Regions from separate parts of the Pantoea sp. CCBC3-3-1 genome, predicted to be linked through region 1. Evidence: predicted binding sites of a transcription regulator. Region 1 holds the regulator's gene; the other holds the start of a gene.

The links. Region 1 encodes PurR, which represses purine synthesis genes. Its sites were predicted from a motif close to CANGCAAACGTTTGCNTG; they were not measured.
Region 2: EHV07_RS17640 (nucleoside-specific channel-forming protein Tsx) is a predicted target of PurR. The motif match lies at 8,346-8,363, and genes of this name have one in related genera.

The regions. Positions count from the first base shown of each region.
Region 1 is NZ_CP034363.1:1,995,055-2,010,925, forward strand. Features, by position in the region: gene EHV07_RS09520 (L,D-transpeptidase family protein) at 1-33, shown strand, start outside; gene EHV07_RS09525 (major outer membrane lipoprotein) at 148-384, opposite strand; gene pykF (pyruvate kinase PykF) at 689-2,101, opposite strand; tRNA gene EHV07_RS09535 (tRNA-Val) at 2,612-2,688, opposite strand; tRNA gene EHV07_RS09540 (tRNA-Val) at 2,693-2,769, opposite strand; tRNA gene EHV07_RS09545 (tRNA-Val) at 2,774-2,850, opposite strand; gene EHV07_RS09550 (MATE family efflux transporter) at 2,997-4,370, opposite strand; gene EHV07_RS09555 (riboflavin synthase subunit alpha) at 4,604-5,260, shown strand; gene cfa (cyclopropane fatty acyl phospholipid synthase) at 5,324-6,472, opposite strand; gene punC (purine nucleoside transporter PunC) at 6,770-7,960, opposite strand; gene punR (DNA-binding transcriptional activator PunR) at 8,072-8,980, shown strand; gene purR (HTH-type transcriptional repressor PurR) at 9,042-10,067, opposite strand; gene EHV07_RS09580 (C40 family peptidase) at 10,361-11,143, opposite strand; gene EHV07_RS09585 (Grx4 family monothiol glutaredoxin) at 11,500-11,838, shown strand; gene rnt (ribonuclease T) at 11,894-12,535, opposite strand; gene gloA (lactoylglutathione lyase) at 12,638-13,045, opposite strand; gene EHV07_RS09600 (alkene reductase) at 13,178-14,281, opposite strand; gene EHV07_RS09605 (TetR/AcrR family transcriptional regulator) at 14,324-14,917, opposite strand; gene eptA (phosphoethanolamine transferase EptA) at 14,964-15,871, opposite strand, start outside.
Region 2 is NZ_CP034363.1:3,768,772-3,784,642, reverse strand. Features, by position in the region: gene mmuP (S-methylmethionine permease) at 1-1,106, shown strand, start outside; gene mmuM (homocysteine S-methyltransferase) at 1,093-2,016, shown strand; gene EHV07_RS17660 (hypothetical protein) at 2,112-2,534, shown strand; gene speG (spermidine N1-acetyltransferase) at 2,600-3,166, opposite strand; gene aspT (aspartate-alanine antiporter) at 3,808-5,499, shown strand; gene EHV07_RS17645 (bifunctional aspartate transaminase/aspartate 4-decarboxylase) at 5,542-7,143, shown strand; gene EHV07_RS17640 (nucleoside-specific channel-forming protein Tsx) at 7,203-8,069, opposite strand; gene EHV07_RS17635 (SDR family oxidoreductase) at 8,642-9,451, opposite strand; gene iolD (3D-(3,5/4)-trihydroxycyclohexane-1,2-dione acylhydrolase (decyclizing)) at 9,630-11,474, opposite strand; gene EHV07_RS17625 (MurR/RpiR family transcriptional regulator) at 11,622-12,557, opposite strand; gene EHV07_RS17620 (NAD-dependent succinate-semialdehyde dehydrogenase) at 12,968-14,401, shown strand; gene EHV07_RS17615 (HpcH/HpaI aldolase/citrate lyase family protein) at 14,411-15,226, shown strand; gene EHV07_RS17610 (hydroxyacid dehydrogenase) at 15,228-15,871, shown strand, end outside.

The sequences.
Region 1 (15,871 bases):
GTAAGTCAGGTTCAGTCACAAAGCGCACAGTAAGAGGTATAGCTCGTTTTGCTGCGGAGAGGTGAGGAGAGAAGGGCCAGGGAAAGTGTTGCAAAAACAGGGCAAAAAAATGGCGCACATTGTGCGCCATTTTTAAAACCAGAACTCTTACTTACGGTAAGAGTGAGCCTGGTTGTCCAGACGCTGGTTAGCGCGAGCTGCGTCGTCTTTAGCAGCCTGAACGTCAGAACGGATTGCGTTCACGTCGTTGCTCAGCTGGTCAACTTTCGCGTTCAGAGTCTGAACATCGGTAGACAGCTGGTCGATTTTAGCGTTGCTTGAGCAACCAGCCAGCAGAGTTGAACCCAGAATTACCGCGCCCAGTACCAGTTTAGTACGATTCATTATTTATACCCTCTAGATTGAGTTAATCTCCATGTAGCGTTACAAGTATTACACAAAGTTTTTTCTAATGAGAATAAATTTTTAGTGAGAACGTGCTTAAATTAGCTCGTTCGCTCAAAGAAGCACCGTCTTTCCAGAATTGTCTAAAAAATTTAGCGAAAACAGGCTATTTTAATCGGAGCGATCGACGCTTAACGGTAAGTTGGATAGATAATTTCGATTGAAATTTTTCGAGAGCGTGTTAACAAAATTGTAAAAAAAGCGCCTCTCAGGGCGCTTTTATCATGCAAGGCGTAATCTTTGATTACAGCACGTGTACAGAGGCAGTATTGGTGGTTCCACTTGGCACCAGGGCGCCGGAAACCATCACAACAACCTCACCCTTCAGGCCATAGCCGCTGGCGAGCGCTGCTTCTTTACCAATGCGGTAGAAATCGTCCGTAGAGGCGATCTCTTTAACCACAGAAGTAATGATGCCTTTACTGAGGATCAGCTGACGAGCCGTTTGCTCATTCGTCGTCAGTGCCAGGATCGTTGCGTTAGGGAAATATTTACGCACGGACTTGGCTGACTTACCACCCTCGGTTGCGACCACAATCAGCGGCGCTTCCAGTTTCTCAGCGGTTTCTACCGCACCGCGACAAACCGCCTCGGTAATACGCATTTTGCGGTTGTCATGCTGAGAATCGATACGGCTCTTCATCACGCGATCGGTACGTTCGCAGATGGTTGCCATGATAGTGACCGATTCCAGCGGGTATTTACCTTTGGCACTTTCACCAGAGAGCATAACCGCATCAGTCCCATCCAGGATGGCGTTCGCCACGTCACCGGCTTCAGCGCGGGTAGGGCGTGGGTTTTTGATCATGGAATCGAGCATCTGGGTGGCGGTGATCACCACTTTGCGTGCACGGTTACATTTTTTGATCATCATTTTCTGGGCGAAGATCACCTCTTCAACCGGGATTTCTACGCCCAAATCGCCACGCGCTACCATGATGCCGTCAGAAGCATCAAGGATTTCGTCGAAGTTATTCAGGCCTTCCTGGTTTTCGATCTTGGAGATGATCTGGATGTGCTCACCGCCGTGCTGCTTCAGGTGCTCACGAATTTCCAGCACGTCAGAACGTTTACGGATGAAAGAAGCCGCAACGAAATCAACGCCCTGCTCGCAGCCGAAGATCAAATCACGCTTATCTTTCTCGGCCAGTGCAGGCAGCTGAATGGAAACGCCTGGCAGGTTAACGCCTTTGTTTTCACCCAGATCGCCGTTGTTTAACACCTTACAGATAACGGTGTTTTCAGTAACTTCAGTCACTTCCATACCGATCAAACCGTCATCTACCAGCACGGTATTACCGATTTTCAGGTCAGACGTTAAGCCAGCATAAGTCACTGCTACGCGCTCAGCATTACCAATCACTGACTGATCGGTAGTGAAGGTGAAGGTCTGGCCCGCTTTCAGCGAGGCATCAGCGCCGCCTTCCAGCTTCATGGTACGGATTTCTGGACCTTTCGTGTCCAGCAGAATAGCCGCCTGCTTACCGGTTCTATTCATTACCGCACGGAGGTTAGCGATACGCTTGCCGTGTTCTTCATAATCGCCGTGGGAAAAGTTCAGACGCATGACGTTCATGCCCGCGTCCAGCAGGTTGGTCAACATTTCTTCCGATTCGGTTTTTGGACCGATAGTACAAACAATCTTGGTCTTTTTCATGACGAGTCATCTGTTAAGTTGTGATGGATGAAAAAATCGAGATCCCGGTGGTTGGTGTTGCGCGCCGGAAAAGCATGGGTGCCAGAGCGGCGAACTGCGATACAGCTTAAGGATAGGTGACAGTAAAAGAGCGTGCAGGGGAAGTTTCAAGGCGGTTGAGCCACAGACGCGGTCAGGCGTTGCGCAGGATGCTATCGTTTTTGCTAAAAGGCCAACCATACGCTGAAACCATTCAAGTGAAACAATGTTTCGTATTATAGCGGTTCAAACAGGTGAAAACCAATTAAAAAGCGGACAAAGGCAAGGGAAAGGTTGTACCAGATCAGGTTGTTGCGTGAAAAATCCCTTTTGCGCTGCGGCGGCAAACGGTGACTGAGCGAGCCAGCACAGCTTTTCTGATTGCTTAATATTTATACAAAGACGGGAAGGGAAACGTTATGCCATAAAGCCGGTGTCAATATGCTGAAGTGGGAGAAGAGCGAAATGGAAAGGAGAGAAGCAGTACAGAGATGGTGCGTTCTAGAGGACTCGAACCTCCGACCCCCACCATGTCAAGGTGGTGCTCTAACCAACTGAGCTAAGAACGCGTTTTGGTGCGTCCGAGTGGACTCGAACCACCGACCCCCACCATGTCAAGGTGGTGCTCTAACCAACTGAGCTACGGACGCACTGTGGTGCGTTCTAGAGGACTCGAACCTCCGACCCCCACCATGTCAAGGTGGTGCTCTAACCAACTGAGCTAAGAACGCATCATGCCGTCTGGGTGACAGCGGGACGAATATTAACGACAGCCCAGGCACCTTGCAAGCGGAAATCCGTTTTTTTCAGCACGACTGCTGCGCAACTGTGCGAAGCGCAGCAAAATTAGCCATGGATGCCGTAAATCTTCGCAAAATTAGCGAGCTGCATGAGCCAGAATCACTGCCGCCGGCTGGCGCTGTAAACGTCGGATACGCCAGATCATCATCACCGCAGAAGAGGTCAGGCCGATAATGAACCCCGTCCAGAACCCTGCCGGTCCCATTTTCGGCACCACCCAATCGGTTAAGGCAAGGATGTAGCCGCTCGGCAGGCCCAGCACCCAGTAAGCAACAAAGGTAATAAAGAAAATGGAACGGGTATCTTTATAGCCGCGCAAAATACCGCTGCCAATCACCTGTATCGCATCTGAAAACTGGTACACGGCGGCTAAAAACATCAGCTGCGCTGCCAGCGCCACGACGGCGGGATTATCGTTATAGAGCAGAGCGATTTGCTCCCGGAAAGTGATAGTGAACAGCGCGGTCAGCACCGATAACCCCATTCCGACGCCTTGCGCAGTCCATGCTGCGACACGAGCCGCCTCTGTCGAACCCTGTCCCAGCCGAAAGCCAACACGGATCGTCGTCGCAACGCCAAGCGACAGCGGTATCACAAACATCAGCGAACTGAAGTTCAGGGCGATCTGATGGCCTGCAACGTCAACAATTCCCATCGGCGAGACCAGCAGCGCCACAACGGCAAACAGCGTCACTTCAAAAAACAGCGCAAGCGCAACGGGCAGCCCTAGCTTGAACAGGCGCCACAGCACTTTAGTATCAGGTTTGCTGAACCGATCTGTCAGGCGAATATCGCGCATTGAACCGGCGCGCATTACCCACCATTTCATCGCAACAAACATGACCCAGTAAACGGAGGCGGTAGCCACGCCGCAGCCCACGCCACCCAGGGCGGGCATGCCAAAATGGCCGTAAATAAAAACATAGTTAACCGGAATATTCACCAGCAGGCCGAGAAAGCCAATTACCATACCCGGCTTGGTGCGCGACAGGCCTTCACATTGATTTCGGGCAACCTGGAAGAACAGATAACCGGGCGCACCCCATAGCAGCGCACGCAGATATCTCACGGCTTTGTCCGCCAGTGCGGGATCGATATCGTGCATGGCGTGGATCATAAACCCGGCATTATAGAGCACCAGCATGACGAAAAATGCTGAGAATGCCGCCAGCCAGTAGGCCTGACGAACCTGAAAAGCAATGCGGTCGCGTCGGCCCGACCCGTTGTATTGGGCAACAACCGGGGTCAGTGAAAGCAACAAACCGTGGCCGAACAGAATAGCGGGAAGCCAGATGGAGGTTCCTACAGCGACGGCGGCCATATCCGTGGCGCTAACCGCGCCGGCCATAATAGTATCGACAAAACCCATAGCGGTTTGCGCAACCTGCGCAATAATCACCGGGAGTGCCAGCGCTAATAATTGACGCGCCTCAGTCAGGTACTTCTGCACGTATACACCTATATTATTGTAAGACTGAACAAGGAGGCACTGATGACAAAAATGCGCTTGAGGCAAAATGACAGCAGGGCAGGCGATACAGTGTAATGTTCATGGCGTAATTAGCCAATCGTCGACATGGAGAATAGCTCTTTCCGTCACGTTAAAATGCGGTTCGGCGTTTGGTTTTATCCCAAAGCCAGGGCAAACTAGGGCAGCGAAAAAATATTACTGAGGCCACAACTATGTTTACCGGTATTGTGCAGGGCACCGCCGAGGTGCTGGCAATTGAAGAAAAACCGAATTTTCGGACGCACATCATCAGCCTGCCAGACGAGATGCTGCCCGGTCTGGAACTGGGCGCTTCAGTGGCTCACAACGGATGCTGTCTGACGGTGACAGAAGTTAACGGGAATCGGGTCAGTTTCGATCTGGTCAAAGAGACGCTGCGTATTACTAATCTTGGCGACCTGCGTGCAGGCGATAAAATTAACGTTGAGCGTGCGGCGAAATTTAGTGATGAAATTGGCGGGCATTTAATGTCCGGTCATATTATGACCACGGCCGAAATCAGTAAAATTATTACGTCGGAAAATAATCGCGAAATCTGGTTTAAACCGCAGGATCCTTTGCAGATGAAATATATCCTGCATAAAGGTTTTATTGGTATTGATGGTATCAGCCTGACCGTCGGCGAAGTCACCAAAAGTAAATTCTGTGTCCATCTTATTCCTGAAACGCTGGCGAGAACCACGTTGGGCAGCAAGCGTCTGGGCGACAGAGTGAATATTGAAATCGATCCGCACACGCAGGCGATTGTAGAAACCGTAGAACGCGTCCTCGCGCAGCGTGAAGCCGCATTGCTGGCTGCTGCGGTAGAAGCCACATCACCTCAGCAGTAAATCTCAGGCAGGCGTGGTAACGAAAAAGGTCGGCAAATCGCCGACCTTTTTAACGGTTAACCGCTAGCGCGGAACGCGCAAACCGCCTTCGGAACCGTGTGTAAATACTACCTGCCAGAGCTGCATATGCCGCGCGCGAAAGGCACCAGCACAAGCGTTAAGATAGTAGGTGAACATGCGGTAAAAGCGCTCGCCGTATTTTGCAGACAGCTGCGGCCAGGCCGCAAGAAAACGCTCGTGCCAGGCCATCAGCGTGACGTCATAGTCCGGTCCGAAATTGTGCCAGTCCTCCATCACGAAATGACCTTCGTGAGCAGCTGCAATATGACGCACAGAAGGCAGAAAACCGTTCGGGAAAATGTATTTATCCATCCAGGGATCGACATTATCGGCGGTCAGGTTTGAGCCGATGGTGTGCAGCAGGAAAATCCCGTCGGGTTTCAGATTGCGGTCAACCACGTCGAAATAGGTGGCGTAATTCTTTGGCCCGACGTGTTCAAACATGCCGACGGAAACAATCCGGTCAAACTGCTGATTCAAATCACGGTAATCCTGTAAAAGAATCGTGACGTCGAGACCTTCACCACGCTGTTGCGCCAGCTTCTGCTGCTCGGCAGAAATCGTGACGCCAGTGACTTTGACGCTATAGTGCTTCGCAGCATAGGCAGCGAGTCCGCCCCAGCCACAGCCGATATCAAGTAACGTCATGCCTGGCGAGAGCTGCAATTTTTCGCAGATTAATTTGAGTTTAGCTTCCTGCGCCTGTTCCAGCGTTTGCGCTTCTTTCCAGTAACCACAGGAATACTGCATATAAGGATCGAGCATCAGCGTGAACAAGTCGTTACCCAAATCGTAATGCTCTTTACCTACAATCCAGGCCCGTTTGCGTGACTGGAGATTAGTCAGGCGGGCGGCAGCGATACGCAGCGTATCTTTAAAATGATGAGGGAGTTGTTCGTCAAGTTTGGCTTCAAGCACCCGGTGAAAAAACATATCCAGCCGTTCGCATTGCCACCAGCCATCCATATAACTTTCACCCAGCCCCAGCGATCCTTCCTGCAGGACACGCTTAAAAAAATCGGGGTGAGTGACCTGAATATCCCACGGGTGAGTACCATTGATTTCAACACCGGCTTTCTGCAGCATCTCCTGCACGATGCGGTACCACTGATTTTCTTCCAGGCTCACTTCTTCTATACACGATGAACTCATAGCCTCTCCATCACTTAGGGTGATTGAAACCTAAGAAAAGAATAGTCAACTTCTCAAGGTTTGTGAGAAAACGCACAGTATTTGCTGTACGACAGATTTCTTGTGCTTCAGAGGATTGAAAAGAAACCTGCAGAGTGGGCGATAGGCACCCGTGAAGAAAGGACAATCGGACGACCCTGTCAGGACTCAAAATGATACTGAATTGTTATATTTTATTGCCTGAAAATGAGTATATGCTCACGCCAGGCAATATTCAATATCATATTGTTAGGGTGCTAACTAAATACTTTCAGCGGCTTAACTTTCGCCGTGGGCGCTGGAGAAAGTGGTTTTTACCGTCCGGGTACGCTGTAACAAATAGCCTGCGCCTGCCAGAATAACCGTTGACAGCATCACCAGCGAGGTGGTGAACAACGGTGTGGTAATCAGCGTAGACACAATCAGGCTTGCAACAAAACATAACCCCAGTTGTAACGTATTTTGCAGCGCTGCTGCTTTGCCGCTGGCCTGAGGAAACGGCAGTAGCGCATTTGAAACCACAACCGGATAGATAGCACCGTTCGCCAGCGCCATGCCGCAAAACGGCAGCAGCAATGCGTAAGTGGAAGGCTCTTCAACCTGAGCGGCGATAAAAAACGCGCCTACGCTCAGCGCATATATCGCCAGCAGCCACGGCAGCAGCGACGCACCCTCGGTATGTTTCAACAGCGTGCGGCAGCCATAGCCGCCAACCAGAAACGCCAGCGTCTGCGGAACATAGCTCAGGCCGATATCGCCCGGCGTCATGCCCAGTTCGGCGAGGATGAACGGCGAGCCGGTTAGCCAGGCAAAAAAGCTGGCGGAACAGGCGGCATAAATCAGGACGTTTCCGCTCCATACAGGCGACTTAAGCAGAGTGAAAAACCCGATTTTAGCTGCCGCCTTGTCGTCAGCTTTTGGCCTGGCGGGAGAGAGGAAAGCCGTAGCGACTAACAGCACGCAGGCGATCAGCATCAATACCAGAAAAATAGCGCGCCAGGAAAAATGGTTCAGCAGCCAGGCACCTAATAGCGGGGCCAGCGCCGGGGAGAGCGCAACCAGCGGCATGATGGAAGCAAAAACGCGGTTTGCAGCGGATGCCGGATAGCGATCGACAACCAGGGCCTGCCAGGTAACAGCCGCTGCACAAATGCCTACGGCTTGCAAAAAGCGTAATACCAGCAGCACGGTAGCAGATTCAACCCACCACATCGCCAGGCAGCTTACGGCGAAAAGCGACAATCCCATCAGCAGCACAGGTTTACGGCCAATTCGGTCTGAAAGCGGGCCCCAGATAAGCTGTGCCAGCGCAAAACCCGCCAAAAATATGCTCAGGCTGGCACTAATTGCACCCGGCTGAGTTTGCAGGTCTTGCTGCATTGCACCAAACGCGGGTAAGTACATATCGGTCGCGAGAAAACCTGCCACGCTCAGCAGCGCCAGGTAAATAATAAATCCTTTCGAAGGCATTTTTTGCTCTGTATCCGTTATTACCAAAGAGGCAGGAGTCTAATTGAGTGCCAAAGGGGTTGTGAAACGGTATTATTTGTTTCTTGCGTTCAAAAATATTGCAGGCAGAAAATGTGGTCTGAACATTCACTTGAAGTGGTCGATGCGGTTGCGCGAACCGGCAGCTTTACGGCCGCCGCGGCTGAACTGCACCGTGTTCCGTCGGCTATCAGCTATACCATCCGTCAGCTGGAAGAGTGGCTGGCGGTTCCGCTGTTTGAAAGACGACACCGTGATGTCGCCCTAACCGATGCGGGTAGGGTGTTTATTCAGGAAGGTCGTCTTGTCATCAAAAAAATGCTTGCCACTCGCCGCCAGTGCCAGCAGGTCGCTAACGGCTGGCGTGGTCAGCTGAATATTGCTGTCGATCGCATTGTTAAAGCCGAGCGAACCCGTCAGCTGGTGGTCGATTTTTATCGCCACTTTCCCGATATGGAGCTGCATCTTGCGCATGAGGTTTTTAACGGCGTCTGGGATGCGCTGGCAGATGGTCGGGTAGACGTGGCCATTGGCGCTACCCAGGCGATACCCGTTGGCGGTCGCTTTGCGTTTCGCAATATGGGCGCGTTGAACTGGCGATGTGTGGTACAGGCCGCGCATCCGCTTGCGCAACGGCTGGAACACGTCAGCGAGGACGCGATTCGCGAATGGCCTTCGCTGTTGCTGGAAGATACCTCAAGGGCGCTACCCAAAAGGACGACCTGGACGCTGGATAACCAGCGACGGCTGGTGGTGCCGGACTGGCAGAGTGCGTTTGACTGCTTGCTGGCGGGACTGTGTGTTGGCATGGTGCCGGGCCATCTGGCTCAGCCTTTGTTGCGCAACGGCACGCTACGCGAAATTACCCTGGATCCTGCTTTTCCTGACAGCCCCTGCTGCGTCAGCTGGTCGGAACAACAGGCATCACCGGCGCTGAGCTGGCTGCTGGACTATCTCGGCGAAACGGAAACGCTGAACAGCGAATGGTTGCGGGAAGAGTAAGCGGGCGGAGTGAGAATGAAACGCCGGTTATCTGCATTAAAGCAGATAACCGGCTAAAATCTTAGCGACGGTAATCCATAAACGGGCCGTCAGCGACCGAGCGACGCTCGATCAGCGTTGGATGAACTTCGATGGTCTGGGGCTCTTCGCGCTTGCTGGTGATGCGGTCAAGCAGCATATTGAATGCGGTTGCACCCAGTCGCTCTTTAGGCTGATGCACGGTGGTTAGCGCAGGCGCAAAGTAGCGTGAGTTGCGCACGTTGTCATAACCGATCACCGAAATATCCTGCGGGACACGCAGTCCCATCTCATCTGCTGCGCAAATTGCGCCCATAGCCATAATATCGCCGCCGCAGAATACGGCGGTAGGACGCTGCTTTTGCGCAAGAATTTGCTGCATCGCACGATAGCCGGATTCCGGCTCGAAATCGCCCTGCACCAGCCACTCCTCACGCAGGGTGATGCCCGCTTCTGCCAGCGCTTTCAGAAAACCGGCATGGCGGCCGCCGCCGGTGTTGCGCTCCAGCTGGCCTGGAATGGCACCAATATCGCGATGGCCCCGGTCAATCAGATAGCGCCCAGCCAGATAGCCGCCTTCAAACGCGTTGTCCAGCACGGTGTCGGTAAAATCACCCCGTGATTCGCCCCAGTCCATCACCACCATAGGGATATTACGATGATCTTCCAGCATCTGAATCAGCTCATCGGGATATTCCGAGCACATCACCAGCAGGCCATCGACGCGTTTCTGCGCCATCATTGACAAGTAGGCCTGCTGTTTTTGCAAATCGTTATGCGCATTACCCAGGATCAGGGTATAGCCTTTGGCAAAACAGCTGTTTTCCACCGCTTCAATAATTTCGGCAAAATAGGGCGCTTCGCTGGACGTGGCAAGCAGGCCAATCGTCCGGGTATTGTTCACCTTCAGGCTACGGGCCACGGCGCTGGGGGAATAATGCAATGCTTTGATTGCAGCCCAGACGGCTTCTCGTGTCTCTTCAGCGACGAAGCGGGTTTTATTGATGACGTGGGACACGGTGGTGGTGGAGACACCGGCGCGTTTAGCCACATCTTTAATGGTTGCCATGAAATAGCTACTCCTGCGCCTATCGCAACTTGCTGATAAGCATCTTGTTAAACGTTTGCCTGGTAACAAAGAAACCTGACGTTGGTTGGCGTTTTTTTTGTGGTCCGGATACGTCAGGAAGGAAAAAAAGGCGGTAAAAGCCTGCCGCGGAGCCCGATAAAATCTGGCCTCCTGGCGTGTTGCGCAACAAAAAAAGGATTCTAACAAGGCTGGGGCGAGAAAACGAGATTTTTACGGCCCGACGGGGAAAATCTTTGCCTGTGTTAATGCTTTGTATAACCCGTCGGGCTCGGTTAGCGAATGGTTTTCGGCGTCATTACCCGACGAGCGCCAACGTAGTGACGCTGCCAGTAATCTTCGCTCAAGGCGGTAACCTGAATATCTTTGCCGGTACGCGGTGACTGAATAAATTTGCCATTCCCCAGGTAAACGCCAACATGATCGGCGGTTCCGCGTCCGTTAATCTGGAAGAACACCAGATCGCCTTTCTCCAGCTCATCGCGTTTGATCGACGCCGCGTCACGCAGATGGAACATCTCATTAGCGGTGCGTGGAATTTTAAATTTCACCAAATCTTTATAGGCATACCAGACCAGACCGCTACAGTCGAAGCCGGTTTTAGGCGATGTCCCCCCCCACTGGTAAGGTTTGCCGAGCTGGCCCATGAGTTTGCTCATCGCGGTTTCGCGCGCTTTCTGATAGCGAACACGGTGCGCTTTGCTGAGCTTAAGGGGCGCTGTAGCAGAATTTTCCGTCAGCGATTCAGCCGCTTCCGGGTGGCGTGAGTGACGGCCATAGCGTTTTTTAGGCGGAAGCGCAGCGGTCTGAACGGTTTTCTTTTTAAATTTATACTTCTTCAGGATGGGCGTTCGGGCTTTTTTAGCGGTGACTTCTTTGACTTTTTTCGTGCCGGTTGATTTTACCGGGCGGCGTTTGCGACGATCGTCTTCACGTGCCGCCGTGTTGCTGTCCACTTTATGGTGGCTGGCATTGACGGGAGCATGGGGCGATGCGTGTGCCATATTCAGGAACAGTTGCGCAAAGGCCAGCATGATAAGCGTAATGAGTGAACGCATCGTTACCATTAACAGTTTGTGCTCCCGCCAGCGGCCAGAGCCTGGATAATTAGGGATATCTGCGCCAGGGCAGACAGCTCGGACAATTCTAATCGAACTCATTACCAAAGGGTTAGGCTTTTTTGTTTCAAGAATACATAACACGTAAAAGCTGTAAAAATTAGCCGAATCAGCTGCTTATCTGCGCAGTTTCGCGCGGTTTTTTTCTAAAGTCAGCACACCAGATGGCTGGGAAATGGTATTTTAACGCAGGCCATCGCCTTGTTAGCTGTAAAACCCTGCTGAAAATGACGTTTTCATCAACGGGCCAGACTCGCTACAATTAACAGACATGTAGTTCTTAAAGGAAGCCATTTATGAGTACGATTGAAAAAATTGAGCGCCAGATAGCAGAAAACCCGATTCTGCTGTACATGAAAGGTTCACCAAAACTGCCAAGCTGCGGCTTCTCCGCACAGGCCGTTCAGGCGCTTTCTGCCTGTGGCGAGCGTTTTGCTTACGTGGATATCCTGCAAAATCCTGAAATTCGCGCCGAGCTACCGAAATACGCTAACTGGCCAACCTTCCCGCAGCTGTGGGTTGATGGCGAACTGGTTGGCGGCTGCGACATCATCATCGAAATGTATCAGCGTGGCGAACTGCAGCAGCTGATCAAAGAAACCGCGCAAAAGCATCCTTCTGACGCGGCTGAATAAGTTCATCAGTAAAGAAAAGGGCGGGAAATTGCTTTCCCGCCCTTTTTTATGTCAGTTATTCGGCCTGTGGCAACGGCCAGCCGCCAAGGCGTTTCCAGCGGTTAACCAGCTCGCAAAACAGATCGGCCGTCTGCACCGTATCGTACAGGGCTGAATGCGCCTGAGCGCTGTCAAAAGGCATACCGGCTGCGGTACAGGCTTTTGCCAGCACCGTCTGTCCCAGTACCAATCCGCTTAGCGCGGCGGTATCAAAGGTGACGAAAGGATGGAACGGGTTACGTTTCAGCGCGGCACGCTCCGCTGCTGCGTTCATAAAGTTCAGATCGAAAGTGGCATTGTGCGCCACCATGATTGCGCGGTTACATCCCTGATCTTTAATCCCTTTACGTACCAGTTTAAAAATAGCGTGTAGGGCTTCGTATTCGCTGACTGCACCACGCAACGGATTCGACGGGTCAATACCGTTAAATGCCAGCGCTTCAGGTTGCAGAACGGAACCTTCGAACGGCTCGACGTGGAAATGCAGCGTTTCGTCTTTCTCCAGCCAGCCATCGCTGTCCATTTTTAGCGTAACGGCGGCGACTTCCAGCAATGCATTGGTTTTGGCGTCGAAACCGGCGGTTTCCACATCAATGACTACCGGATAAAAACCGCGAAAACGGCTGCTGAGGGCGTTCAGTTGGTTCGATTCAGACATCAGGATCTCACAGGGGAAAAATTGCAGCGCGTATTATGGCAAATTTCACGGCGGGATGCAGCAGAGGAAGGAAGAAGGGCGCCATAATGGCGCCCCGAAAGATTAAGCGCCCAGGCCGTGACCCGCGTGCTTGTTCTCAATCAGTTCGATTTTGTAGCCATCCGGATCTTCCACGAAGGCGATAATCGTGGTGCCGCCTTTAACCGGGCCTGCTTCACGAGTGACGTTGCCGCCATCCTTACGAATGCGTTCGCAGGTCGCTGCGACGTCATCCACGCCCAGTGCGACATGGCCGTAAGCGTTACCCAGGTCATACTTCTCAGTGCCCCAGTTGTAGGTCAGTTCAATGACCGCGCCTTCGCTTTCTTCGGTATAACCAACAAACGCCAGCGTATATTTGTATTCAGCATTTTCGCTGGTACGCAGCAGGCGCATACCTAAAACTTTGGTATAAAAATCAAGGGAGCGTTGCAGATCGCCAACGCGCAGCATGGTGTGAAGTAAGCGCATAACATCCTCTTTAAAAAAACGTTATCATCCGATAACTAAGAAACAAGTATAGCGATGAAATCGCCCGGACGATAATCACGCCGGGAAATCTCATCGGGTGCAGCGAGCCGCTCAGCGCTGGCCCGCTGACGTTCAGTCGGCCAGTGACGGATAGTCGGTATACCCTTCCGCATCGCCGCCATAGAACAAGGCAGGGCGCTGCTCATTCAGCGGGGCTGCCTGTTGCAGGCGTTCAACCAGATCCGGGTTAGCAATATAGTCGCGGCCAAAGGCAACGGCATCAATCAGCCCTTTTTCGATCAAATCTTCGGCTTTCTCCGCCGTATAACCGCCAGCACCAACAATCACGCCAGGGTAAGCATGGCGGATAGCTTTACGGAAAGCCTCGCTGTAAGGCTTGCCGCCAGCCCAGTCTGGTTCCGAGATATGCAGATAAGCCAGCCTGCGTTTCGCCAGCTCAGCAATAAAGTACAGCGCGGCGGCTTCCTGATCTTCACCATTGTCCAGACCATTGAACGGGCCCAATGGCGAAATACGGATGCCAACGCGGTCTGCGCTCCAGCCGTCAATCGCGGCATCCACTACTTCGAGCGCAAAGCGGGTACGATTTTCAACGCTGCCGCCGTAAGCGTCGGTGCGCTGATTAGACGCGGGTGACAGGAACTGATGGATCAGATAGCCGTGAGCGGAATGCAGCTCAACCAGGTCGAAATCGGCTTCGCGAGCATTAATGACTGCCTGACGGAAATCATTAATCACGCCCGGGATCTCATTGAGTTCCAGCGCGCGAGGTGTAGAGGTCGCTTCACGAATGGCCTGGCCTTTTTCATCACGCAATGACGTGCGGGTTTCAGCGTTAATGGCAGAAGCGGAAACCGGAGCCTGACCTTCTGGCTGTACGCTGGTGTGAGAAATTCTGCCGGTGTGCCACAGCTGTACCGCACTGTGTCCGCCATCTGCATGGATACCCGCATTAATCGCTTTCCAGGCCGCAATTTGTTCGGACGTGTGCAGCCCAGGCGCACCAGCATAACCTTTAGCCTGGAAAGAGATTTGGGTGGCTTCAGTGATAATCAGCCCGGCACTGGCGCGCTGGCGATAGTACTCGCCCATCAGGGGCGTAGGGATATCGCCTGGCTCAATGCTGCGCAGACGCGTTAAGGGCGCCATAAATACACGGTTAGGCACGGTGATCGCGCCGGTTTTCAACGGGGTAAAAAGCTTATTCAGTTTCATTGTTACTCCTGGTAGACCGGTCGACTAGTAACGAGCGTTTTTTTAGAGCGGCGCTGGCAGCATCAGATTAATTTGCTGCCAGGCGTTTTCCAGCGGCCTGACGTCGCGAGAAATTTTACTCAGCAGGCTGGCGCCAAGCCACAGCATATAAATGTTTTGTGCAACATCTTCTGCATTACTGACCCGCTGCAATGTTTGCTGCTGCTGCGCTTTCTGTAGCGCAGAGGTCAGTGTAGCAATTATCGCCTTAGAGCCGGCATCCAGCGCAATGCGCATGGGTTCAGAGAGATCGCAAACCTCGGCAGAAAGCTTAACCGACAGGCAGCCGGCAAAGCTGCTTTCCTGACAGAACGTCTGCAACGACTGATGATAATAGTCGAGAACACGCTGACGCTGATCGCCCTGATGGTCGTCAAGGTAGCCGCGCAGCTGCTGATGATAATGCGCAAAATAACGCTCCAGCATAGCAACGCCAAACGCCTCTTTTGACGCGAAATAGTGATAAAACGATCCCTTCGGCACGCCCGCGACCTTCAGCAGCTCAATCAAACCCATGGCATGAAAGCCGCGCTGAACGCAGAGCTGTTCGCCAGTGGTCAGAATATGTTCGCGAGTATCAAAACGGGTCGTCTTCATGGCAGGTAGCGTAACAGACCAATCGGTCTGTTACAAATCCACCGATTCAGGACTGGCACGAACGGATCATATCAAGTGAAGGCTGATACACCGTCGTTTGCACGTTCATCATGCCCAATAACGTATGAAAAACATTGTCTTGTGAAACATCTGAGCTGAGCGCTTCCTGCTGTAAGCACTGCTCTTTTATGCCATATGTCCGCAGATAATCGGGCGACAGCCAGAGTAACAAAGGAATATGGGTTTGCTGGGAGGGGGCAAAAACATAAGGGGCGCCATGCAGATACATGCCATGTTCTCCCAACGATTCACCGTGGTCAGAGAGATAAATTAGCGCCACGTTGTACTTCTCACTGTAAGATTTCAGCAGACCGATTGTCTCACTCAGCATCGAGTCGGTATAAAGAATCGAATTATCATAGGTATTAACCAGCGCCTGATGATCGCAATCCTGAATTTGATTACTGTCGCAGGTCGGCGTGAACTGGCGCATCGTCGCGGGATAACGGCGGAAGTAGGCCGGGCCGTGGCTGCCCATTTGATGCAAAACGATCACCGTATCGTCTTTAATGCTGTCGATATAGTGATTGAGCCGGTAAAGCAAAACGTCATCCAGACAGGATTCATCCTGACACAGGGCGTTAAGCTGCCATTTGGTCATATCGGTATGGGGAACGCGATTGCAGGTGCCTTTGCAGCCGCCATCGTTTTCACGCCAGAGCACATTGATGCCAGCATGGGCCATCACATCCAGCACGCCTTCCTGATGGTGGGCAAGATTGGCGTCGTAATGCTCACGTGGCATATTGGAAAACATGCAGGGCACGGAGATGGCGGTTTCCGTGCCGCAGGAGGTGGCATTGCGATAATATATGACGCCCTCCTGCTTGAGTTTTGGATTGGTTTCCCGCGCATAGCCGCCGAGCGAAAAATTTTCTGCGCGTGCCGTTTCGC
Region 2 (15,871 bases), 1.8 Mb from region 1:
GGACCGTGGCGTTGGGATCAAGCCTGACCGCCGCCGCTTTCTGTATGCAATACTGGTTCCCTGACTCGCCTGTCTGGCTGTGGTGCCTGCTGTTCTGCGTGCTAATTTTTATGCTGAATGTGGTTTCCTCACGCTTTTTCGCCGAAGGTGAGTTCTGGTTTTCGGTGATTAAAGTGATCACCATTCTGGCGTTTATCGTACTGGGCGGAGCCGCCATGTTCGGCTTTATTCCGTTAAAAGATGGCAGCAGCGCGCCGTTCTTCCATAACCTGACCGCTTCTGGCTGGCTGCCCCATGGCGGACTGCCGATTTTAATGACGATGGTGGCGGTCAACTTTGCATTTTCCGGTACTGAACTGATCGGCATCGCCGCAGGCGAAACGGAAAACCCGCACAGGGTTCTGCCGCTGGCTATCCGTACCACTGTTGCCCGCCTGATCATCTTCTTTATTGGTACCGTATTGATCCTGGCAGCGCTGATCCCAATGGATCAGGCCGGGATCGTCAAAAGTCCGTTTGTTCTGGTATTTGAAAAGATTGGCATTCCTTATGCCGCCGATATTTTTAACTTTGTGATCCTGACAGCCATTCTTTCTGCCGCTAACTCAGGCCTGTATGCGTCAGGCCGCATGCTGTGGTCGCTCTCTAATCAGCAAACGCTGCCTCGTTGCTTTGCTAAGCTGACGCGCCGCGGCATTCCGCTGATGGCGATTTCCGTCAGTATGCTGGGTGGGCTGCTGGCGCTGTTTTCCAGCGTGATTGCGCCAGACACGGTGTTCGTGGCGCTGTCGGCTATCTCCGGTTTTGCCGTGGTCGCCGTCTGGCTGAGTATCTGCGCTTCCCACTACTTTTTCCGTCGTGCACATTTGCGTGCGGGCAAACCGCTGTCGGATCTGAAGTACCGCGCGCCGTGGTATCCATTGACGCCGGTGCTGGGCTTTTTGCTCTGCCTGCTGGCCTGCATCGGGCTGGCGTTCGATCCTGAACAGCGTATTGCGTTGTACTGCGGTCTGCCTTTTGTCGCGCTCTGCTATGGCGCTTACTATTTCACGCAGCTGGTGAGAAAACGCGAGCTGGCAAAGGAGGTTCAGCATGTCCCTGACTGATATTACAAGGCTGGTGGCTTCCGGCCTGGTGCTGGATGGCGCAATGGCGACCGAACTGGAAGCGCGGGGCTGCGATTTAAGCGATGCGCTGTGGTCGGCTAAAGTGCTGATTGAAAACCCGGAACTGATTTATCAGGTGCATTACGACTATTTCAGCGCGGGCGCGCAGGTGGCGATCACCGCCAGCTATCAGGCGACGCCGCAGGGTTTTGCGAAGCGTGGCCTGAGTGAAGAAAAATCGCTTGAGTTAATTGCCAGAAGCGTTGAGCTGGCGAGCCGCGCCAGAACAGACTACCTGGCGACGCAACCGGAGGGTGCCGCTTTGCTGGTGGCCGGATCGGTCGGGCCTTATGGCGCTTATCTTGCCGACGGCTCGGAATATCGCGGCGATTATGCTCTGCCTCAGCAGGAGATGATGGCTTTCCACCGTCCGCGAATTGAGGCGCTGGTGGCGGCGGGGGCGGATATCCTTGCCTGTGAAACGCTGCCTTCATTCGCGGAGATCCAGGCGCTGGTGGCTTTACTACAGGCGTTTCCAGCTACCCCCGCCTGGTTCTCGTTCACGCTGCGAGACAGCGACCATCTTAGCGACGGTACGCCGCTGGCCGATGTGCTGGCGTTTCTGGATAACGTTCCTCAGGTGGTGGCGCTGGGCATCAACTGCATCGCGCTGGATAAGGTGACGGCTGCGCTGAAGGTCTTCTCAGCATTAAGCGAGAAGCCGCTGGTGGTCTATCCCAATTCGGGTGAGCAGTATGACGCCATCAGTAAACGCTGGCACAGCGATGCCTCAACCTGCACGCTGATCGATAATCTTGCCGACTGGCAGGCCGCCGGGGCAAAACTGATTGGTGGCTGCTGCCGTACCACGCCTGCCGATATTAAAGCTATTGCGCAGCGCTGCCGATAAAGCTTCCTGAGGTTTACATCATCGCCCGATCGCATCGGGCGTGATTATCAAACCCGCCTGGACTATTCTCACTATTTAACCTGGCAGGAAAGCTTATGAGACTTCTTTTACTGGCGCTGGCCTCGGCGTGGCTACTGAGTGGGTGTGCGACTATCGTGGGCGATAAAACCCAGGACGTGACCATCCAGAGCTGGCCGCAGGGCGCAAAATTCGTCGTACAGGATGAAACGGGCAGGGCGGTAGCGGAAGGCTACACGCCAAAAACCGTGACGCTGGCTAAGTCCGACGGCAGCTATTTTGGCAAAAAGAAATTCCTGCTGATGCTGGAGCAGCCCGGTTTTGTGCCACAGACTATCCCGCTGAAAGAGAAGGCTAACCTCTGGTATCTGCTGGGCAACATTCCGCTGGGCGGCTTCCCCGGCTGGCTGCTGGTCGATCCGTTTAACGGCGGCATGTACAGCATTGAGCCACCACCCGCACGCATTATCCTGAATCCAATTGGTGCGCGTGGGGGTTAACAGGTAACGCTAAGCAAAACGGCCCGCGCCTGAGATGATGCGGGCCGTTTGTTACGCCTTGAGGCTTATTGCGCCGTAGGCTGCACCATCGCGTGGGAGGGTTTGTGCTTTGCCAGATACTGCTGCTGGAAGATGCACATACGAATCGTGTTGCGATACTCGCCGTTGATAAAGAACTCGTGGATCAGTTCTCCCTCAATCTCAAATCCCAGCTTGCGGTAAATATGAATCGCTTTTTCGTTCTCTTTATCGACGATCAAATAGAGCTTATAAAGATTCAGTACTGAAAAACCATACTCCATGGCAAGCCTGACCGCTTTGCTCGCCAGCCCTTTGCCCTGATGGCTGGGCGCGATAATAATCTGAAACTCGGCGCGGCGGTGAATATGGTTGATTTCCACCAGCTCGACCAGGCCAGCTTTATCCCCCTCATACTCCACAACAAAACGACGTTCGCTCTGATCGTGGATATGCTTGCTGTACAGATCCTCCAGCTCCACAAAAGCTTCATAAGGCTCTTCAAACCAGTAGCGCATCACGCTGGCATTGTTATCAAGCTGGTGAACAAAGCGCAGATCTTCCCGCTCCAGCGGACGCAGCTGTACGCCATTTTCAACGGATTTGGCACTCATCACTCTTCCTTTTACTGACGAATTTTTAGTCGGGGGGGAGTATACGACGTCAGGAACAAAATAACAGGATGACCCGGTAGAGGTTTAGAAAGTATTTATTTACTCAGCGCAGGAGATCCCGCGTGTTGCCGTATTTTCAAACTCTTCCTTCCCTGCGTAAACCGCGCGTTAGCATGAAATAAATGAATCATAAGTTAATCTAATGTTTAACTAAGGTAATATGTAATGGAATGCAAGTAAACGACGGAGGATGAAGAGAGGACGGATAAATTATTGCGATGATTGCAATGGCGGCAGCAAATACGCAAAGCTAGATACACGAAGGTTAATTCATAACTTTTTGTATTACATCGCTATATCTCGCCTGTTATCTGTTTTTTTTGCGGATCGATGATTGTTGTTACTCACCGCAAAAAAATATCTCCAGCGCAGAAAACAGCATCATCATTTATGTCTCTTTTATATTTATGCGTTAATTTATCACTGCTATTAATGTGATTTTTATATTGAGGAAATAATTTGTTTTTTTCGCAATCACGACTAGCTTTATGAATGTCGCGACTTAATACGCTATTAATATAAATTACTCTTCCGGCCAGGTATTTTTCGTACGGTCGTTAACTTATTGCAGGATAATTTCTATGAACTGGCTCCACGAAATCTTTCGGCTTTCACCCGAGCTGGCGCTATTCCTTTCGCTCGCTGTGGGTACATGGATTGGTCAATTTAAACTTGGCGCATTTCAGCTTGGCGGCGTAGCGGGTGCACTGCTGGTTTCCGTATTAATTAGTCAGGTTGGGGTCACTATTGATAGTGGAATTAAAAATGTTTTGTTTGCCCTTTTCATCTATGCCGTAGGTTTTGAAAGTGGCCCTAAATTCTTTTCTTCATTAGGTCGACGCACGCTGCGTGAAATAGCTCTGGCACTAATTTTAGTTGTTTCTTCATTAGTAACGATCGTAGCGATGGCGAAATTCTTTGCGCTGGATAAAGGTATTGCCGCAGGTATTGCTGCCGGTGCGCTGACTCAGTCAGCCATTATAGGAACAGCCAGTGCGGCCATTTCTAAATTGAGTCTGGATCCGGCGCAGCTGCAACAAATGCAGGGAAATGTGGCCGTGGGTTATGCCGTTACTTATATCTTTGGCTCTCTGGGCGCGATTATTATTTGCGTCAATATTCTGCCCAAAATTATGGGCCGTACGATACGTGACGATGCGGTAAAAGCGGAGCTGGAGCTTCTTCACGGTGCCAGCCTGCTGGCACCGGGTCAGGAACCGGCTCTGCCAGAGCTGGTAGGACGCGTATTTCTCGCCGGGCCGGCTGCTGGAAAGACCGTAGCGGCGGTGGAGTCGGCTGCCGATCCGCTTTATCCCGTTACGCTGGAGCGCATAAAGCGTAGAGGCGAAGTCATCGCCGTCACGCCTGAAATGCGGCTGAACGACACCGATGTATTGCTGCTGGTAGGGCGGCGTAAAGGCGTTATCGCGTTAGCCTCTTTGCTGGGAAAAGAGCTGGAAGCTGAAGAGGGGCCAGAAATGGTCATGCAGACGTCTGAAGCCTTGCTGACAAATCCGGTGTTTATTGGTAAGCGAATTGATGAACTGCGTCAGCAAATCTCGGTTGATGTTCGTCACGGTGTGTTTGTCACTGCGCTAAAGCGCGGAGAAGTATTACTGCCGTTTAAAGACGATACGGTTATTCAACAAAACGACATTGTGACGCTGTACGGCAGTGAACAGGATGTTCAGCGCGCTGTCGCACTGGCCGGACCGTTGCTGATTAAAAGTCCAAAGTCCGATTTGATGTTTCATGGCCTGGGTCTCTCCTTCGGATTGATATTAGGGCTACTGGTCGTGCGTATCGGCGCGGTGCCTCTGACGCTTGGCAGCGGTGGCGGCGCGCTGCTGGCGGGGCTGATCTTTGGCTGGTATCAGGCCCGTAAACCGCTCAGCGGCAATATGCCAACGCCGGCTTCCGGTTTGCTGCGCGATCTGGGACTGGCCGGTTTTGTGGCGGTGGTAGGCCTACAGTCTGGCTTGCAGGCTGTACAGACCGTCATGTCAAACGGCATCTCAATTTTCCTGATCGGCGTCGTGGTCACCGTGGTTCCTTTGATGATCACGCTACTGATTGGTCGCTATGTCCTGCGTTATGACAATGTGGCCATTTTTGCCGGTGCCCTTTCCGGCACGCGTAGCGCCAATCCCGCTTTTGGTGAAATTCTTGATAAAGCGGGGAATTCTGTTCCAACAGCACCTTTCGCAGTGACCTATGGTTTAGCCAACGTGTTCCTCACCTTGCTGGGTCCGCTAATTGTCGCGCTGGTCTAATCCCTGTCAGTGAATCTGAACTCCTCAACAGAGAGCCTTGTTATGTCAAATCCCTATGAAAAATATGCTTCACTGAGTCCGTTTGAATTAAAAGATGCGCTAATTGAGCTGGCCTCAAGTAAGGCTGACAGGCTGATGCTCAATGCGGGTCGGGGCAATCCCAATTTTCTGGCGACGCTTCCTCGCAGAGCTTTTTGGCGACTGGGTCTGTTTGCCACCGAAGAAGCTGAGCTCTCCTACTCCTATCTTCCTCATGGCATAGGCGGTTTACCAAGGATTCAGGGCATTGAAGCCCGTTTTGACGCGTTTCTGGCGAATAACCACGAACAGCCAGGCGTGGCTTTTTTATCGCGCGCCGTCAGCTATGTACGCGATCAGTTAGGCCTTTCCGCTTCGGCTTTTTTGCATGAAATGGTGGAAGGGATTCTGGGCGTTAATTATCCGGTGCCGCCGCGGATGCTGCATATTAGTGAAAAAATAACCCGTGAGTACATCGTTAAAGAGATGATTGGCGGAATGCTCTCTGCCGAGGACGTGGATTTGTTCGCGGTAGAAGGCGGGACGGCGGCTATGACCTATCTGTTTAATACATTGCGTACCAATGGCCTGGTGAAATCAGGTGACAAGGTAGCGATGGGGGCACCGATATTTACGCCTTATATCGAAATCCCTCAGCTGGAGGATTACCGGCTGGAGAGTGTTATGATCAACGCTTCCCCGGAAAATAACTGGCAGTATCCTGATGAGGAGCTGGATAAATTATTAGATCCTGAGGTGAAGATTTTCTTCTGTGTGAACCCCAGCAATCCCGCCTCGGTAAAAATGGATAATCGCACGCTGGAAAAGATGACTAAAATAGTGGAGCAGCGTCCCGATCTTATCATCCTCACCGATGACGTTTACGGGACTTTCGCCAACGATTTTAAATCTCTCTTTGCGATCTGTCCGCAAAATACCATTCTGGTTTACTCCTTTTCAAAATATTTTGGCGCAACAGGCTGGCGGCTGGGCGTTATTGCCACCCACCGACAAAATATTCTTGATGAAAAAATCAGTAACCTCAACGATGCTGAAAAGCATCGCCTTAACGAACGTTATCTTTCCCTGACGCCTGACGTCCCCGCACTGAGTTTCCTTGACCGCGTAGTTGCAGATAGCCGCAGCGTGGCACTAAACCATACGGCCGGATTATCCACGCCACAACAGATACAGATGGTGCTGTTCAGCCTGTTTGCTCTGATGGATGGCAATAACGGATACAAGGCGGCGGTATCGGAAATTATTCGACGCCGTCAGGCCGTGCTCTACCGTGAGCTGGGTATTACGCATAGCATAAGTGAAGAAGAAGTGGATTATTACACGTTGCTGGATCTGGAGGCCATTTCGCGCCAGGTTTATGGTGACGAGTTTGCAGCCTGGGTGAATAAGACATTAAATCCCACCGACCTGTTATTCCGCATTGCTGAGGAAACCGGCATTGTTATGCTGCCAGGAACAGGGTTTGGCACGCTAAAACCCGCGGGGCGTATTTCGCTGGCGAATCTCAATGAATATGAATATGCCGCCATCGGTAAGGCGCTGCGACAGATGATGGAACACTATTACAAAGAATATACGCAAAACTCGTCGCAAACGGCTGAGTAGCGTCTGAGGCAACCGCCAGCGCGAACATTCGGCTGGCGGTTGAGCATTGCTTCAGGAAATTAGAAGTTATAGCCGACAACCAGGTAATAACCCCAGCCAGTAGACTTCACTTCGAACGGGCCGCTACCAAAATTCAGCTCCTGTCCATCTGCCCACTGTCCGCCGTTATGGAAGTAACGGGCCACGGCAGAGTAGTGCCAGTGGTCGTAAGCCAGTGACAGGATATGGCTGGACGCAATAGAGTTACTGGTGCGCGACGCATCGCTTTTATCACGCAGATCCGAACCCCAGTCAAAGTTAGTAAAGCCAACGTAACCCAGTTTGCCGCCCCACAGGGTGGTGATAGGGACGAAGTATTTCACCTTGAAGCGATAGCCATCCCAGCTGTTTTCATTGGCCGCACCGTAGTTTTCCCACTGATATTTGGCATAGACGTTCAGCGACAGACCAATATCGGAATGGGTATCGATATCGGTGCCCAGACCCATATACCAGGTATTCTGGCGGTTATCGCTGTTGCGGCCCATATCGTAGATATAGTTGTTGGCAAAGTACCATTCTTTGAACGGGCCGAAGCTCAGATCGGTGTTGGTCAGCTTGTCGATGGAGAAACGCGGTTCGATCTCCATAAACATCGGCGAGCCGTGGTCAAAAACGCCGTTGGCATTTGAGTTGCCTACGCCAAAGAAGTTGGTCAGATCGAGGTAGCCATAGAAATCGAACCAGTCTTTTTTCGCGAAGGCTTCATACTCGAGGTAGACATCGTTATTGAACTGCGGCCCGAAACGGGTATGGGTGCTTCCTACCACGTTCACGCTCTGGTGCCACCAGTCGGAAACGTATTGTGGTTCATCGGTTGCAGCAAACGAAGCGGCACTGTAAGAGAGCGCAACCAGGGCGCCAGCCATCAGAGATTTATATTTCATTAGATTACCACATGCTTAATGACCATTTTCTGCTGCCTGCAAGATGGTCTTGTTAAGTCGTTATCCGGTGAGGAAGAAGGACTGTTTTCACAACCGAAAACACCCGTATCAAATGCCGCGGCAGTGTGCCGTGATTCGCGCTTTAGGAAATAGAGATTGCTCACACATGTCAAACTCTGTTTCATTTCAATTCCGCTAAAGTGTGATTAAGATCACATTAACAACTGAACTAATGCGCGGAATCCGCTGTCGCGGCGTAACGGCCGTTTTTCTCGCCAGGTAATCGTTTGCCTGACGGAGGGATGGAATTTTAGGGTGAGCAACGCGTCCTGAACGACGTTGTAAAGCCAGACCGGCCAGATGTTGCGATAAGGATATCTTATGGATAGAGGGAGAAATAAGCAGGGGTTAAGGCTGGCTGCCGTGGGCATATTCGGGTGCAACGGATTTGCAGCAGAAACTGTTGATAAAAAAAGTGGATGTCGGTGACTTGCTGAATGTCCATCAAATCTCCAGTGAAAGCACCGTTAAAGGTTTTTTCAGCCTGCCTGAACAGGCTGAAAGACAATGCCTTAAAGCGGAGCTGCTGGAGAAGCCGCCTGGTCATAACCGCCCCAGACTGACTGGTCATAGTTGATTACCGAACCGGTCATGACGCCGGAGGCAGTACTGGCCAGGAAGGTGACGGCCTCCGCCACTTCTTCGGGCTTAATCAGGCGGCCAAAAGGTTGTTCCGCCGCCGCTTTTTCCAGCCAGTTGTCTTCTGCGCCGTGATACTGCTTCATGATGCGGTCTTCGCCTTCCGACGCCATCCAGCCAATATTCAGCGCATTGACGCGGATACGATTACGCAAAAGCGCGTAGGCCGTGTTACGGGTTAACGTCGCCAGCGCCCCTTTCGATGAGCAGTAAGCGGCAATAAACGGCTGGCCCGCCAGGCCAGACATGGAGCAAATATTCACTATTGCGCCTTCAGTGTTCTCCCTGCGCATAATTTTGATTGTCTCCTGCATCAGGAAGAAGGGGCCACGCACGTTGGTTGCAAACATCTTGTCGAACAGCTCCGGCTCAGTGTCCAGTATGGTGCCGCGATCGGTCATGCCGCCTGCGTTAACCAGCACGTCAACTTTGCCAAACAGCTCGTCTGTTTTCGCAATAACCTGACGACAATCTTCCACAGAAGATAAATCGGCGCGTACAAATACCACACGAGTTCGGCCTGCTTCGCTCAGCTGGGCGGCTATCTCCTCACCCTTAGCCTGATTTCGTCCACAGATAACCACGCCAGCGGCGCCCTGCTGCATGAAATGACGGGCGATAGCGGCGCCTAGCCCCTGGGTGCCACCGGTAACAACGGCAACTTTTCCTGTTAACTGACTCATCAGATGACTCCTTGAACGAGATGATATCCTGCCGCGCAGAGTGCGCTGTGCAGGGTGTTATAGCCAATACGGGCATACTTCAGCGGCGTGTCGCCATCCAACTGGGGAAGAGCGTCATTCGTCCAGGCAATCGGCGCGATGCCGGGTTTCGCTTTAAGCACCCTTTTCTTATTCCCTGTCAAAGGCCGAGCCGCTGTTTTTTACGTCCTTCAACATGAGCCGCGCGGGCTTCATTAACGCTTTCACGAGCGCTTACTTCCGGCACGCCGACGTCCCACCATGCATCGCCCGGCGTCCAGCTGTAAGGATGAGTAGAAATGCAAATCACCGTCGTGCGATCGTTGCCTTTCGCCCACTGAATCGCTTCTTCCAGCTCGTTCAGCGAGGTGACTTTACGGGCCCGCGCGCCCATTGATTGCGCATTGGCGACAAAATCGACATGGAAGGGTTCTTTGACCCGACAATCTTTCAGCAGATTATTGAAGGAGGCACCGCCTTTGGCATTCTGAAGCCGGTTAATCACCGCAAAGCCGCCGTTGTCGCAGACCAGCAGAATAAATTTATGGCCGGAGAGCACGCTGGAATAGATATCCGAATTCATCATCATGTAGGTGCCGTCGCCAATCATCACGAACACATCCCGATCCTGTTCGGTCATGGCCACGCCCCAGCCTGCGGAGAGTTCATATCCCATGCAGGAGAAACCGAATTCACAGTCGAAGGTGCCGCTGTTTTTGACGCGCCAGCCCTTCACCAGCTCGCCAGGCAAACCGCCTGCCGCGCTGATAATGTAATCTTCCGGTGCCGCCTGCGCGTTCACCACGCCGACAACCTGCGCATAAGTGGGATCGTCGTTGCCGGTGGTGCGTTCCTGCTGTCCGGCGATCAGTGCATTCCACCCGGCAAAAGCTTTGCGGCCTCTTTCCAGCCAGGCGGCATCGGCTTCCCATTCGCCCAGCGCGGTGTGCAGTTCACTGAGACCTTCGCGGGCATCGCATACCAGCGGGAGGGAAAAGTGCTTATGAGCGTCGAAACGCGCGGCGTTAAGCGCGATAAACTGTGCTTTATGGTCGAACACCGTCCAGGAGCCGGTGACAAAATCCATCAGGCGCGTACCCACGGCGAGGATCACGTCGGCATGAGCGGCAAGCTCGTTAGCAGAGGTTGAACCCAAAATGCCAATCGGCCCCATATGCGCGGGATGATCGTGAGTAAAGGCGCCTTTACCGGCGATGGTTTCCACCACCGGAATACCGTGCGCCAGCGCAAACTCTTCCAGCACCGCTTCGGCCTGCGAATAACGCACGCCACCGCCGGAAATAATTAGCGGCCGTTTTGCCTGTTTCAGGCGCTCGACCGCCTGCGCCAGCACCAGACGATCCGGACGTGGGCGCGGCATCGAATGCAGACGAGGCTGGAAAAATGCTTCCGGATAATCCCACGCCATCTCCTGAACATCCTGGCAAACGCCGATAAATGCCGGGCCGCATTCGCCCGGATCCAGCATGGTGGCCACCGCCTGCGGCAGCGAAGAGAGGATCTGTTCCGGCCAGGTAATACGATCCCAATAGCGAGTGACCGATTTGAAAGCATCGTTGACGGTTTGCGTGGGATTACTGAAATGCTCAACCTGCTGCATCACCGGGTCGGGATGGCGCCGGGCAAAGCTGTCGCCGCAAATCATTAGCATCGGCAGACGGCTGGTATGCGCAACGCCCGCGGCGGTCAGCAAATTGGTGGTGCCAGGGCCAATTGAGGCGGTGACCACCATAATTTGGCGGCGAACCATCGCTTTGGCAAAACCCACCGCGGCAAAGCCCATCGACTGCTCGTTCTGGCCGCGCCAGGTCGGCAGCGTATCCTGAACGGCTTCAAGCGCTTCGCCAAGGCAGGTCACATTGCCATGACCAAAAATGCCGTAAACCCCGGGAAAAAGCGGAACGCGTTTGCCATCCACTTCGGTAAATTGTTGACTCAGATAGCGAACTATCGCCTGAGCTGTCGTGCAACGAATCGTAGCCATATCTTTCTCACTCTGAGAGGACGCCAGAGAACAGCATCACGGTTTATTGTTACAGCGTTAATTGCTTAAATATTTCATATGCAACAAAAGTTGCAAATTCAGGCGATAAGATCCCCGGTGGTCATAGCGGGGATCTTATGGGCTCAATCAGGCGCGGTTACGTTTACGACCTTCTGCGCGCTTTTCTCTTTCGGTAATGGTTTCAATTCGCGGCTGCTCGTGCTCCGGCTGTAATGCGGCTGCCAGCGCCATGGCAATGCTTTGAGCCAGGCAAACCGGCGCGGCCAGCGATCGCGAAAAGCTGTATTCCTCTTCAGGAAGGGTAAACAGCACCTGAGCATTTTTTGCCAGCGGCGAGAGCTGGCCGTCGGTAATCGCAATCACCGGAATGTTTCTTGCGCCTGCATCATCGGCAATCGTAATCACCTCTTTTGCATAATGGCGAAAGGCGATAGCGATCAACACGTCGTTATCACGCATATTGTTGGCCATCTGCGGGGCCAGGCCACCCGCGGAGTCCAGCAGGATCACGCGCCGGTTCAGCATGGTCAGCATATAGCGCAGCAGGGAAGCGACAGGTTCCGATCGCAGCTGACCAGCGATATAAATCGTTTCGGCGTTCTTAAGCAGCGTGGCTGTTTCATCCAGATCCTTTTCTGCCACGTTGTTGAGCAGTTCATGCAAAGTAGCGATATCTCTGATGACCAGGCTTTGCAGAAAGCCAAAGCTGCCTTTCTCATCATTCTTTTTCAGATCGCTTTCCAACGCGGTAATGCGTTCGTTATAGCCAGGCGCTGCCGTCGCCAGCCGCGTTTGAAACACGCCCTGCATCTGCTTAAAACCGCTGTAGCCAAACACCTGGGCAAAACGGACCAGCACCGAAGGGTGCATGCCGCATTTAGCCGCCACGGCGTTAATCGACTCCAGCGCCACCGTATTAGGATTTTGCGTTATATAACGGGCGGCCTGCTGATGCCGCTCCGACAGCTGCGGATAGCGCTGGGTAATTTCATTAACAATTTGCTCATAAGTATTGTGCGGCAGCGGCTTCGGTGCAGCCTGAACGTCTTTCGCTTTTCCCATTACTTCATTCCTTCTCAGGCAGTTGCCAGTCATGCCAGCACGCTACAGCAATAAAAATTGCAAGTAAAACTCGCATGCAACTATTTCTAACGCATTTGCTGGCGGCAGGGAAAATTTACCAGTGGAATTTGTGATTCGTCTCTAAAAAATAGATTTCATTTCAAAGTTCAAATGAAAAATTAATACTCTTTTTATTTTTATTCTATTGATTATTAAGGTTTTTAAAGTTCTTTTTGCAGCTGGAGTTGTCGGTTTGACGCTATTGCAATTTTTATTGCTGTGATCCTAATATTGCAAATATTGATGCTGCTGTGACGGTTTCTGCGCGTTTAACAGGAGCGTTTCAGGCAGATGCAACGATGAGCAGGCGGTCTGACCGACCTGGCTCGGATGCCGGAGGAAAGCACACCATGTATGACAATTTCGGACAGTTTATTAATGGCAGATGGCGCACGGGAAGCGGTAGCGAAGTGGTCAGCGTGATCGATCCAGGTAACAACAGCCAGCTGGGCACCCTTCAGGGCGCGTCAGTTGCGGATACTGAAGAAGCCCTGCACAGCGCGGATCGGGCTTTCGCCAGCTGGAAAGGGACGTCCGGCTGGGAGCGCGCCGATATCTTGCAGCGTGTAGCGGCTGAAATGATCGCGGCAACCGCACAGGCGGCCTTAGTGATCTCACAGGAGAGCGGCAAGCCGGTTGCTCAGGCCAAACGCGAATGGGAGCTTTCTGTCGATCAGTTTGTCTGGCATGCGGAAGAAGCGCGGCGGATTTACGGCCGAATTGTCGAGAGTCGCGTGCCTGGCGGGCGGTGTGAAATCTCTCACGAGCCGGTAGGGGTAGTGGCCGCATTTACCGCATGGAATTTTCCGGTGGTGCTGGTGGCTCGCAAACTGGCACCCGCGCTGGCCGCGGGCTGTACCGTTGTGCTGCGTCCTTCCAGCGAAGTGCCTGGCTCGGCAATGATGATTTTTGAATGTCTGCGTAAAGCGGGGCTGCCGCCAGGCGTCGCCAATCTGGTGGTGGGGCCAACCTCGGCCACTTACGAACCGCTTATTTCATCACCCGTGGTCAAAAAAGTGTCGTTAACCGGATCAACCCAGCTTGGACAGCAGATGATCCGCGACTCAGCCGCAACCATCAAGCGGCTCAGCATGGAGCTGGGGGGCAACGCGCCAGCGATCGTTTATGCCGATGCCGATCTTGAGAAGGCGCTGGATCTGTCGGTCGCCACCAAATTCGCCAACTGTGGTCAGGTTTGCGTGACCTGCGATCGCTTCTACGTGCATGAAAGCCTGTATGACGCCTTCGTTGAAGGCTTCGCCAGCCGCGCCAGCCAGCTAAGGGTCGGCTACGGGCAGGACAAAGAGACCCAAATGGGCCCGCTGATCAACATCCGCCGTCTTGAAGCGATTGAAAGCATCGTTGCGGATGCCCGTAAACGGGGAGCAAGAGTCGTCACCGGCGGTCAGCGCATCGAGAACAATGGCGGCTTCTTCTATGCGCCCACCGTCATTGCGGATGTTCCTGACGAGGCGCTCGCTATCGCGGAAGAGAATTTCGGCCCGATTGCAGCCATCACTTCGTTTAAGGAGACGGACGATCTGTGGCGTCGGGTCAACGGCTCTGACTTTGCGCTCTCCGCCTACGCGTTTACGCGCGATCCGGCATTAATTCGTGAAACCATCGCGCGTTTTGAATCAGGCATGGTGGGGATAAATAGCTACGCGCTGGCCGCTGCCGAAGCGCCTTTTGGCGGTATTAAAGCGAGCGGGATGGGGCGTGAAGGCGGCTCGGAAGGCATTCATGACTACATGAACGTCAAACTGGCCCAGGTGGTTCTGTGAGGAGAAGGCATGAAACTGCATAACATCAAACAGCGCTGGGAAGCCGGTCAAACCGTGCTGAATGGCTGGCTGAGTATCGGTAACACCTTTACCGCTGAGATTATCGCCGAACAGGGCTATGACTCGGTCACCATTGATTTACAGCACGGTTTTGTGGGTTATGAAGAAGCGAAACAGATGTTACAGGCGATGCGGGCCAGCGGCGTGGCGCCGATGGTGCGGGTTCCCTGGCTGGAGCCGGGCATCATTATGAAAGCGCTGGATGCGGGCGCATGGGGAATTATCTGCCCGATGGTCAGTACGGCAGAACAGGCGCGTGCACTGGTCTCCTGCGTGCGTTATCCACCAGCAGGCAGCCGCAGTTTTGGGCCGACTCGCGTGACGATTTCAGCCGGGCAGGATTACGGTCAGCACGCGGACCAGCACGTCGTCTGCTTCGCCATGATTGAAACGGCCGAAGCGGTTGAAAATATCGAAGCCATTGTTGCGACGCCGGGGCTGGACGGCATCTATATCGGGCCTGCCGACCTGACGCTCGGCCTGACCGGACGTCAATACCGCACCGGCTTCGATCGGGATGAGCCGGACATTGTTGCGGCGATCAAACACGTTCTCGACGCCGCGCATCGTGCCGGTAAAAAAGCGGGCCTGCACAATGGCACCGCAGCCTATGCGGCTAAAGCAGCGGAATGGGGATTCGACCTGGTCACCGTCTCGAACGACGTCCAGCTGCTTCGCACCGCCGCCGCCGCCAGCGTCCAGCAGTTTCGCGAGCTGAATGACGGACAGCGTACAGCGCCTCCGGCTCAGTCAGGAGGCTACTGATATGCCGCATGTACTGGTTGCAGGAAAAATTCACCAGGCCGGGCTGGATGTGCTGCGTAACGCGCCGGGCTTCACTTTTCATCTGGTGCCGGAGGTTAGCGTGGAAAGCTACGCGCCTTATCTCGCCGAGGCGGATGCCCTGCTGATCCGCACGCAGCTGCTGACCGCTAAAGAGATTGCAGCCGCCGATCGGTTGCAGATTGTTTCCCGTCACGGCGTGGGCTTTGACTCGGTTGATGTAAATGCACTAACTGAACGCAACATTCCGCTGACGGTGGTCGGCAACGTCAATTCGCTCTCGGTCGCCGAGCATACGCTAACGCTGCTGCTGGCCGTGGCGAAACGTGTTTGCTACTTCGACCGCAGCATCCGTCAGGGTGAATGGAACTGCCGCAACGGTTTTTCAGCGGTTGAAGTGGCAGGCCGGAGGCTGTTCGTACTGGGATTTGGTCGTATCGGACGGGAAGTCGCTCGCCTGGCAGCCAGTTTTCGCATGGAAGTTATCGCTTACGATCCCTACCTGCCGGACGACGTTTTTACCGAACATGGCGTGCAGCGCGTGGGTGACATCGGGGAAGGCCTGAAGATCGCCGATGCCGTCACTGTCCATCTGCCGCTAAGTGGCGAAAAACCGGTTATCGGCAA